Regions from separate parts of the Bacillus sp. N1(2025) genome, predicted to be linked through region 2. Evidence: riboswitches for the same ligand, from Rfam matches in the RefSeq annotation. Region 2 holds a riboswitch; each other region holds the start of a gene.
What was found. A riboswitch is a leader RNA that binds a small molecule or an ion and turns the genes downstream of it on or off. The one in region 2 is predicted to bind S-adenosylmethionine.

Region 1: linked by a shared signal. The riboswitch ahead of metN (methionine ABC transporter ATP-binding protein MetN) and the one ahead of ACNFN4_RS18485 (2-hydroxyacid dehydrogenase) in region 2 are both predicted to bind S-adenosylmethionine.
Region 3: linked by a shared signal. The riboswitch ahead of metE (5-methyltetrahydropteroyltriglutamate--homocysteine S-methyltransferase) and the one ahead of ACNFN4_RS18485 (2-hydroxyacid dehydrogenase) in region 2 are both predicted to bind S-adenosylmethionine.

What each region holds. Positions count from the first base shown of each region.
Region 1 is NZ_JBLTJB010000003.1:260,479-263,753, reverse strand. Features, by position in the region: gene ACNFN4_RS09110 (methionine ABC transporter permease) at 1-181, opposite strand, end outside; gene metN (methionine ABC transporter ATP-binding protein MetN) at 174-1,199, opposite strand; SAM riboswitch class I at 1,305-1,411, opposite strand; gene ACNFN4_RS09100 (SCP2 sterol-binding domain-containing protein) at 1,522-1,872, opposite strand; gene ACNFN4_RS09095 (thioredoxin family protein) at 1,969-2,289, opposite strand; gene ACNFN4_RS09090 (toprim domain-containing protein) at 2,292-2,657, opposite strand; gene ACNFN4_RS09085 (YusG family protein) at 2,727-2,963, opposite strand; gene gcvH (glycine cleavage system protein GcvH) at 3,018-3,275, opposite strand, start outside.
Region 2 is NZ_JBLTJB010000010.1:89,621-92,895, reverse strand. Features, by position in the region: gene ACNFN4_RS18490 (FGGY-family carbohydrate kinase) at 1-1,145, opposite strand, end outside; gene ACNFN4_RS18485 (2-hydroxyacid dehydrogenase) at 1,138-2,154, opposite strand; SAM riboswitch class I at 2,276-2,368, opposite strand; gene ACNFN4_RS18480 (molybdopterin oxidoreductase family protein) at 2,516-3,275, shown strand, end outside.
Region 3 is NZ_JBLTJB010000004.1:18,751-22,025, reverse strand. Features, by position in the region: gene metE (5-methyltetrahydropteroyltriglutamate--homocysteine S-methyltransferase) at 1-1,269, opposite strand, end outside; SAM riboswitch class I at 1,353-1,507, opposite strand; gene ACNFN4_RS10325 (S8 family peptidase) at 1,647-2,606, opposite strand; gene ACNFN4_RS10320 (STAS domain-containing protein) at 2,826-3,275, shown strand, end outside.

The DNA.
Region 1 (3,275 bases), on a different contig from region 2:
TCACGGTGTTAATGATTTTATTTTCCCATAAGCTTCCCTTGCCCGTTAAAAAGAGCAGAAGACCGAGAATCGCTCCGATGATAAATGAAAAAACTAATGCGATGACCGTCATATAAAGGGTCTCGTATGTGGCCGTCCACAGCTCGGTTATATCAACGTTCGGGAACCATTTTTCAAACATTTGTGATCACCTCTGCTTCTACCTGTTTGTCTTTGATGAACCGGATCACGTTTTCTACTTCTTTTTCCTGACCGTCAATATGAATGAATAAAGAACCGTAGGCTCCGTCCTTCGTCTGTGAAATTTTCCCCTGCAGAATATTGACGTCCACATCAAAGTTTCGGATCATTTCCGTAATGAGGGGCTGCTCGGCGGCCTGCCCGACAAATGAAAGCTGAATCGTTTTTCCTGTCGCTGTTTCCTGCAGAAAATGCTGGATGGTTTCTTTCGTCTCCTCCGGTTCTGTCACCTGCTGAACGAAACGCTTGGTCATCAGTTCGCGCGGGTTTCTGAAAACTTGGAGTACTTCGCCTTCTTCAACGACTTTCCCGTTTTCCATGACGGCGACTCTGTTGCAGATTTTTCGGATGACGTGCATTTCATGGGTAATGAGCACGATCGTCAGACCGAGTCTGTCATTTATATCGGATAAAAGATCCAAAATTGAATCGGTCGTCTGCGGATCAAGCGCTGATGTCGCTTCATCGCACAGAAGGACTTTCGGATTATTGGCGAGCGCCCGGGCTATGCCGACACGCTGCTTTTGACCGCCGCTCAGCTGCGACGGATAAGATTTTTCTTTCCCCTCTAATCCGACCAGTTTAATCAATTCATCAGCGCGGCGGATCCGTTCGCTTTTTTTCACGCCGGCGATTTCCAGCGGGAACATAATGTTCTCCCGGACGGTGCGCGACCACAGAAGGTTAAAATGCTGGAAGATCATGCTGATTTCCTGGCGCGCTTTTCTCAGTCCGCGGCTGCTTACTTTATTTAATTCCGTCCCCGCGACTTCCACGGTTCCCGACGTCGGCTTTTCAAGGCCGTTCAGGAGACGGATTAAGGAACTTTTACCAGCTCCGCTATATCCTATAATTCCAAATATTTCGCCCTTTTTGATATCAAGAGTGACATCTTGGACAGCATTGACATCCCCATGCTTCGCTTTGTAAATTTTTGAAACATTTTGAAGATGGATCAAAGCAATCACCCGCCTTACACTATTCTAAGAAATCTTCCGGGTTTCTCCGCAAAAGAAAAGCCTTTCTGCATAAATGAGCAGAAAGGCTGATTGAAAAAGGCCTTTCTCTCATCTTTCAAAGCAGACCGCTTCGAGTGAATTGGCACCATTTCAACATTGTTGATGGTTGCCGGGCTTCATAGGGCACTTCCCTCCACCTCTCTTGATAAGAGAAAACATATCGTATTTTCGTCCGGAAATTCTTACTGTAGAATAGCACGGCGAATGATAAAAAGTCAATAAAATAAATATTGGAAGCTATTGTCACATAGTAGATTGGCAGTTACGGCCGTTTACTGATCGCCTGAAAAAATCCGTTTGTCAGCCAGAGGATGGCCTCCAGCTTCAGCAGAGCTCTGAATGATCCTTTCACTTTGAGTTTTCCGCTTTGGATAAGCTTTTGCAAAGAGACATCACCATGCAGGAGATGGATGATTTCCGTCTGGTTTCCGTAAAAGGTCAAATTAGATTTTTCCTTTGAAACCGACGTTTTCCTCATTTCTCCCTGTCCGTTAATTGAGACCGTTAAGGCTTCTGTTTCTCCTTGGAATGTAATCAGCAGCGTTGAGGCGTTTAATAGCGGTTTCAAAAACAGATGCTGTCCGTCATTCTCTGAAACTTCTATTTTCTCCACTCGTATAACCTCCCGTTTTAATGGCCATACATACACTTTCTCTTTTTAACGGACAGAACCCTTTATAAACCGCACGACATTTTCCTGTAAATATTGTCACATCGGGAACGTTTGCGATGTTTTTTGTTTAATCAGCTCATATAAATAGGAAACGGAGCGGAAGGCGTATCCTTTCTCAACAAGCTCTCCGCCTTTAAACAGCAAAAAGCACGGAACGCTTTCAATCTGATAGGCTTTGGCGAATGCGGGGGAATAATTCACGTTGTTTTTATAGAAGGCGGCGCCGGGCAGCATTTCTTCGACGACAGTAAGCATTTTGGACGCCAGCTGGCATGTGCCGCAAAACGGGGTGTACAAATACAGGAGATAAACGTCATCCTGAATCGATTCGAGTTCATTTTCTTGGAGTTCTTTCATGATTACCACCTCAGGTCGTTCTTTTTCAAAAATACAGTGTCAGCATCAAAGCCGGCTCTGATCAGCACAGATGCGAGATGATGGCCCGGGCACGACTCGACTTGCCTGTATGTTCTGTCTATATAAATATGGCGCGCTTCGGGAAGCTCCCGTTTCAGCTGTTTTCTTAATTTTTCTCCGGAGTCATCTGCGTCCGTTAAAATATAGACGTCTCTGTCAAACAGGCGGTCCGCCAAATCTTCCAGTTCGGTTTGGCCGATTGTTCCGTTAGTACAGACGATTTCCGCGGGTTCGATGAGCACTTCCCTGACTTTGATTTTATCAGATTTTCCTTCTACGATAATGACCTTTTCATCTCCGTTGTACATAAGCGCGTCACCTGCCGATTGTTTTAGCGTCAGATTGAAAAAGAAGGCAGTGAAATTCACCGCCAACTGTTAACACCAGCCATTCTCATAATCGCAATCGACATATTTCGGATCGCTGCCGTTTATGACATCGGCTGTTTTATAAAATTTTTGATTTTCAAATGAAAAGCCCTGTTTGAGCTCGTACTGGTCCATGCCTGTCATCTCGCCGATGGCTTCATTTTCATGAAACAAGGAAAACCGGCCGTTTTGAAAGCGGCCCGTAACGTTCTCCGTCACATCGACCTTTTGTTTATCAAAAGCCATTTTAGACACCTCCCGTTACAGATAGAATGTCCAAATGGCCCCTTTGCTATCCGATCAGTCTTCCTGTGTCATTTCGTCATATTGCTCGGAAGTCATGAGGTTTTCGATTTCTTCAGCATCAGCCGGTTCCACGACGATCATCCACGCTTTTTCATACGGAGACTCGTTTACGAATTCAGGACTGTCATCAAGGTCTTCGTTCACTTCCGTCACCGTTCCGTTAATCGGTGCGTACAGTTCGGATACGGTTTTGACGGATTCCACGCTGCCGAATGGCTCGTCCGCTTTAATTTCGGCGCCGACTTCCGGAAG
Region 2 (3,275 bases):
CATTTGATTGAAAAAGCGATTTCCAGCAGTGCGGCTTTGACAAAATGGGCTCTGCTTAAGTTTTGGGACAGCGGGGCGTCAAAAATAAATCCGCCTTTTGCCAGTGCGTTTTTCTCTGGCGATAAATAGGAGCCTAACGCAGAAATACAAGCATGATCATGTTTCGGCAGACTTGCGATTTCCCGTTCCATGACGCCGTAGGATTCATTCGGATAAAAAATGGATTTTAATTTTTGATAATTGAGTCCTGTTACACCCGGATTCGTTTCAAAGAGCCATTGACCTTCTTCTGTATGGCAATTCAGCCATGCATTCTTTAAACTTTCAGTTCCGGTCTCAGCTGTTATCTTTATAATCGGCGTCGTCGTGCCGGATACGATGACGATATCTCCCGGCTTTGCATCTGCACTTTTGATGGCAAGCTGTGTGTCTCCCCCGCCTGCAATCACAGGCACTCTTTCAGAAAGACCGAGAACCGCCGTTTTCTTAAACGTTAACATTCCGACAACCGTCCCAGATCGGACGAGTGAAGGAAGAATGGCAGAAGGCACACCGAAGATGTTGCATAATGTCTCTGACCACGCCTTTTTCCTTACGTCAAACAGCAGTGTTTCAGCAGCCTGTGACGGTTCATAGCTTAAAATACCGCTCAGCTCAAATGTCACCCAGTCACTGATGCTTGTGATGTACTTCACTTCTTTCCATAAAGACGGCTGTCTAGCTTTTAATCCGACAAGTTTCATGGCGGAAAATAAAGCGCTCGGAAGACGTCCGGTTTGCTGATGCACTTCTTCTTTTGCCTCAATCCCGTCTTTCCATTCACGGCCTCTGTTATCAATGTTGGGCAGACCGAGAAATGCCTTTTTATCTTTATTGATCAGAACAATTCCCTGCCTCTGGCTTGTTGAGGTGATTCCGATTAATGTAATATGAGGGCTTTTGGCAATAACCTTCCTTGCCATAGCGCTGATTTGCGTCCATAGCCCTTCCGGTGAGAAATATCGTCCGTCCGGATAAAGCGGATCCGTCACATATTCAATGTCTTCCCTTTCAAGCGCGGTCACTTCACCGCCGGCTGTCACGACCGCGACTCGCGCATTCCCCGTTCCGATGTCAAATACAAGGTAGCCTTTTTGTTCAGCCATTACAGCCTCCTCCTTCCGTTTCAAGTTCTCTTTTGTTATAAAGTTCACGTATTGAGCAGGTTTGGTCATGTTTCCATTTGAAAAGCGCTCCATTTAAAATCATCACATGATGATCTTCCACTTCAAATGTTGCACCCGCTAAATGGGGAGTCGCTAACACATTCGGCAAAGAGATCAATTCATAATCAGAAGATTCAGGCGGCTCGTGATAAAACACGTCAAGGATCGCTCCCTTAATCCGCCGTTCTTTCAGCACCCGCAGCAGCTCTTCCCTGTCTGTAACCGCCGCTCTTGACGTATTGACAAAAACAGCTCCCTGTTTCATCAATTGAAAGTGCCGGGCGCCGATAAGGCCGATGGTTTCTTCTGTGCGCGGCAAGTGAACGGAAACAATATCACTTTCAGAAAATACCCGTTCAATCGTCGTTTTTTCATACTCCCGGTTTTCATGACGGACAAATGGGTCATAGTAAAGCACCTTGCAGTCAAAAGCGGCCAATAGCCGGGCGATTCTCTGTCCGACAGCTCCGAAACCGATAAGGCCGACTGTTTTCCCCGTCAGCTCATTTCCTCTGAATTTGACGTAAGCCTGCAAATAATCACCATTCCACTTCCCGTCCTTCAGCCACTGATGGGAAGAATACGTATGACGCAAAAATGAAATCACATTTCCGATAAACATTTCAGCAACAGCCTGGGCATTGCGGGCCGGTGTAAAGAAAACGGGGATTTTTCTTTTAGTCGCCGCCGCAATATTCACATTAGACGGCATTCCTCGGCAGACACCGATAAAAGCGGTATCGGGCAATATGTCAATAACACGCTCAGACACCTCATCAAGTTCAGTAATAAGCCCCGACGCGTTTGTCTCTTGAATCATTCGGATCAATTCATCTTCCCGATAGGCCCGGCCGTGCTTCTTCCACGGCCGGTGCACAGTCCGGCCGAACAGCTCAGTCAGCTCCTTCAGCCCCTCGTCGTGATATGGTGCGGTAATTAAAACCGTCATGGTGCAAAACATCCTTTTCACATAAATTTTTTCATAAAAAAATCTCTTTCCCCAAAGAAGGAAAGAGATTCATATACCGTCTTTATGCGCTTGAAGCGCACAAATATGTATAGATCATCCTTTCCTATCTTTCAAGCATACGCTTGCTGGAATTGGCACAATAAATGTTGCCGAGGTTTCGTAGGGCCAGTCCCTCCACCTCTCTGGATAGAAAATAAAATGATGAAATTGTCAGGCTGTTTAAAAGAATAAACTCATCATAGAAAAGTCTTTCCGTGATGTCAACACTTTTTTTCTGAATTGACGTTCGATTTTGAAATGTTATAATGCTTACAATATAAACAAAGAGGAGAAATGGGCTATGAATTCTGCTGCAACACAGCCGAACGGGGTCTTTAAGTCGGTATGCTCACTAGACTGTCCCGATCAATGCGGCTTGCTTGTGACAAAAAAAGACGGAAAAATCGTTAACATTCAGGGAGACCCCGATCACCCGGTCACATCAGGGAATATTTGCAACAAAGTCAGACACATGGCTGAGCGTATTTATGATGAGAAGCGCGTAACCGTTCCGTTAAAACGGATCGGTAAAAAAGGTGAAGCCGCGTTTGCGCCTATTTCCTGGGAGGAAGCGATCAATACGATCAGTGCGCGCTGGAAAGAGCTTATTGCCGAAGAAGGAGAGGAAAGCATTCTTCCGTACAGCTTTTACGGCAATATGGGAAAACTGGCGGCAGAGGGAATGGACCGCCGTTTTTTCCATCGTCTCGGAGCGAGTCATCTCGAACGGACGATCTGCAGCAAAGCCGGTTCTGAAGGCTATAACTATACAATGGGTGAAGGAGCGGGTACTGATCCGGAGGAGACCATACATGCAAAGCTCTTTATTTTTTGGGGGATCAATGCCGTCAGCACGAATATGCATCAAGTCATGATTGCTCAAAAAGCCCGGAAAAAAGGAGCTAAAATTGTCGTTATCGATGTACATAAGAACCAAACCGGCCGGCTTGCCGATTGGTTTATTTCCATTCGCCCCGGCACAGATGCCGCACTCGCCCTCGGTATCATGCATGTCTTATTCGACGAAAACCTTCACGATGAAGCATTTCTCACAGAATACA
Region 3 (3,275 bases), on a different contig from region 2:
TTCATTTTGCAGCGCCAATCGTTCTTCAAAGCTTGCCGGACGGGAGAAATCTTTTTCCGTCAGCTGATTCAGCTCTTCTTTTTGAGCTGAGTTCGCTCCTGTTGCGAATGCTTTTAAAGCCTTAAGTGCCGCTTTTGACTCTTCGATCTGCTCACTGACGGCCGCTTTGCCGGACAGAAGCCCTTCTTTTAAGACGCCGAGTTCCGCCAGTTTTTCTTTAGCGTATGACAGGCCGTTCAGCAAATCCTTTTCAAGGTGCTCGTCAGGGTGTTTTGCCACCGGCACGTGCAGAAGGCTGCTTGAAGGCTGAATCCATAATTCCTCAACGTCAGCGTGGCTGAGGATATCCAGAGCTGCATCAAGGCGTTCTTCAACATCGATTTTCCAAATGTTGCGCCCGTCGATCACACCGGCTGCCAGCACTTTATCTTTCGGGAAGCCGTGCTTTTTCAGCTGCTCAAGGTTTCTGCCTTTATCATGCACGAAGTCAAGCCCGATTCCCTGTACGGGATAAGAAACGAGTTCTTCATATGCATCAACCGAATCAAAGTATGTCTGCAGGAGAACATTCAGTCCTGAAAGCTCTTTTGTGATCGCTTCATAGAGGTCTTTGGCGGCACGGACGTCTTCAGAAGAAGCTGTCACAAGGGCAGGCTCATCAATCTGAACCCATTTGACGCCTTCTGCTTCAAGCTCTTTCAGCAGCTGAACATAAAGAGGAACAAGGCGTTTTTGAATCGCTTTCGCTTCTGATTCTTCGTATCCTTTCGCAAGCGTGACGAATGTGTACGGACCGACGATGACAGGTTTCGTTTCCGCTCCGAATTCTTCTTTGATCCGGCGGTAGTCATCAAGCTGTTTGTTTCTCGTCAGACGGAATTCAATGCTTTCGTCATATTCAGGAACGATGTAATGGTAGTTGGTATTAAACCATTTCGTCATTTCACTGGAAACGGCGTCTTTTACACCGCGGGCAATCGCAAAGTATGTATCAACGGGATCCGTGATGCTGCGGAATCTTTCCGGAATCCAGTTAAAGCTGACGGCTGTATCAAGCACATGGTCATAATGGGTGAAATCAGAGACCGGCACGATATCGATATGCTGGTCAAGCTGTGTTTTGACAGCTGATAAGAATAAACCGTCAAGTTCTTTAAGAAACGTTTCTTTGTCAGTGTTTCCTTTCCAATAAGCCTCAAGCGCTTTTTTCCATTCTCTGTTCAAGCCGATTCTCGGAAAACCGAGGTTCGAAGTTTTGATTGTTGTCATTAAGTTTCCTCCTTTAAGTGAGATGTAACAAAAAAGCCCCTTTCTCATGAGAGAAAGAGGCTTTAACTTCAAAATGTAAGCCTCTCTCATCTCTCAGATCACGTCTGATGGAATTAGCACCGTGCCTTATGAGACAGTCGTCTCGGCGCAAAAATCACGCGCCCCATTTCACAATGGAATTACGGTCGGTTGCTGTTGGGGTCAAAAGGCCAATCCCTCGCCCAACTCTCGATAAGAGAAAGTATTTCAATTTTTTTGAAAAGTTACATCATTTGTTGGTTATCTTATCAGCTTATTCAGATCACTGTCAATAGAAAATCTCACATTTTAAAAATTGGTGATGTGACAAGCTGACCATTCATTATATGAGAAAAATATCAGAAAGACAGCAGCTGTGCCTGTTCGGCTCTTTCCATCAGCACTTCAGGCGCGTCTAAATACAGAAACCCGTTCCCGGCCAATGTTTTGGCGATGTCCAAAGGAAGGGTCCGCCGCACGAGCTGGGCGTAGACTTCAGCCTCAGAAAGCGTCCGCTGAAACGCGTCCTGTTCAAGCCCTTTTATTAAGGCAAGCGCTCCGCTCACATGCGGGGCGGCCATTGAAGTGCCCGTCAGCTTCCCGTATTTATGGTTGGGAAGGGTGGAGAGAATATTTTCTCCCGGAGCCACTAGGTCAATCTCTTTATTGGCGTTTGAAAATTCAGACGATTTACGGGCGATTGAGACTGATCCGACTGCGATCACTTCGTTGTAAGCGGCCGGATACGACAGTTCCTCTGTACGCTCGTCTCCGTCGCCTTCGTTTCCTGCCGCGCAAACGACCAGAACACCGCTTTTTACCGCATTTGCGACGGCTTCTTTCAATTCAGGCACATCGCTTGGCCCGCCGAGTGACATGGAAATGATATCGGCCTTTTGTTCAACGGCGTAGTTGATGCCGTTAATGATCCATTCGTATTTGCCGCTGCCGTTTTGACCGCCGAGAACTTTAACAATTAAGAGGCTTGCTTCCGGCGCGACACCCGAAATTCCGCCGTTTGAATCATTGGCGGCAATCGTTCCGGAAACGTGTGTCCCGTGTCCGTTATAATCGGAAATCGCGTCTTCTTTGCCTCCGTCATCATCGGTGAAGTTTTTCCCGCCGACAATCCGGTCTTTCAAATCAGGATGATTGATGTCGCAGCCTGTGTCAAGCACCGCGATTTTAATATCCTTGCCTTTAAACCCTTTTGCCCACAACTCTGGCGCCTTAATCACTTTAATACCCTCTGGAAGCTCGTTCACATCCATGATCTGTTCATCCGTGACATAAGGAATCAAATGCATTTCACCATTCATAAAAAAGCCCTCCTTTTTTATGCTTGCGAGTGGATACAAGGGTGTTGCTACTATTTTATGGCAGAGCATGCCGGTCGGAAAGAGTCATTTGAAGCATTTTCATAAAAAAGGCGTAATCTATTGCACTAAAAAATTTCAAATAAATGGATAGTTTAACAGCTTTTATTTTCATTCATGACCCGCTGACGCTATAATTGGAAATGGGAAAGGAGAAGAGATATGAAGATAAATGAAGCATTATACGACTATTTTACAGAACAAGCGGATCAAATTGCGGAAGAGTGGATCGAAACGATGGAAGATTCGGACCCGAATTCGGTTTATTCTTTGGCAAATCCTGTCATCACAGAAGAACTGACGGAGCAGGATAAAGAATTTTACCGGCATATTAATAAAATGTATATCATGCCGGAAAAAGAATTTTTAGAAGAGTTCGAGCAGTGGGTGATTGAGCTCGCGAAAGACCAGAAGCATCTGGATACACCCGTCCAGTATGTGGTCCGTGAATTCATGAGAAACCGGAGGCTATACATCAGTTATTATGATGCGTTTGCCGATAAACATGAATCTTCGTTTGCAGAGGGAGAAAGGAAGAAATGGGAGAATTTAATTGTACGAGTATTTGATTTTACGATTTACACGTTTGTCGATCATGCCGAGCATAACTCG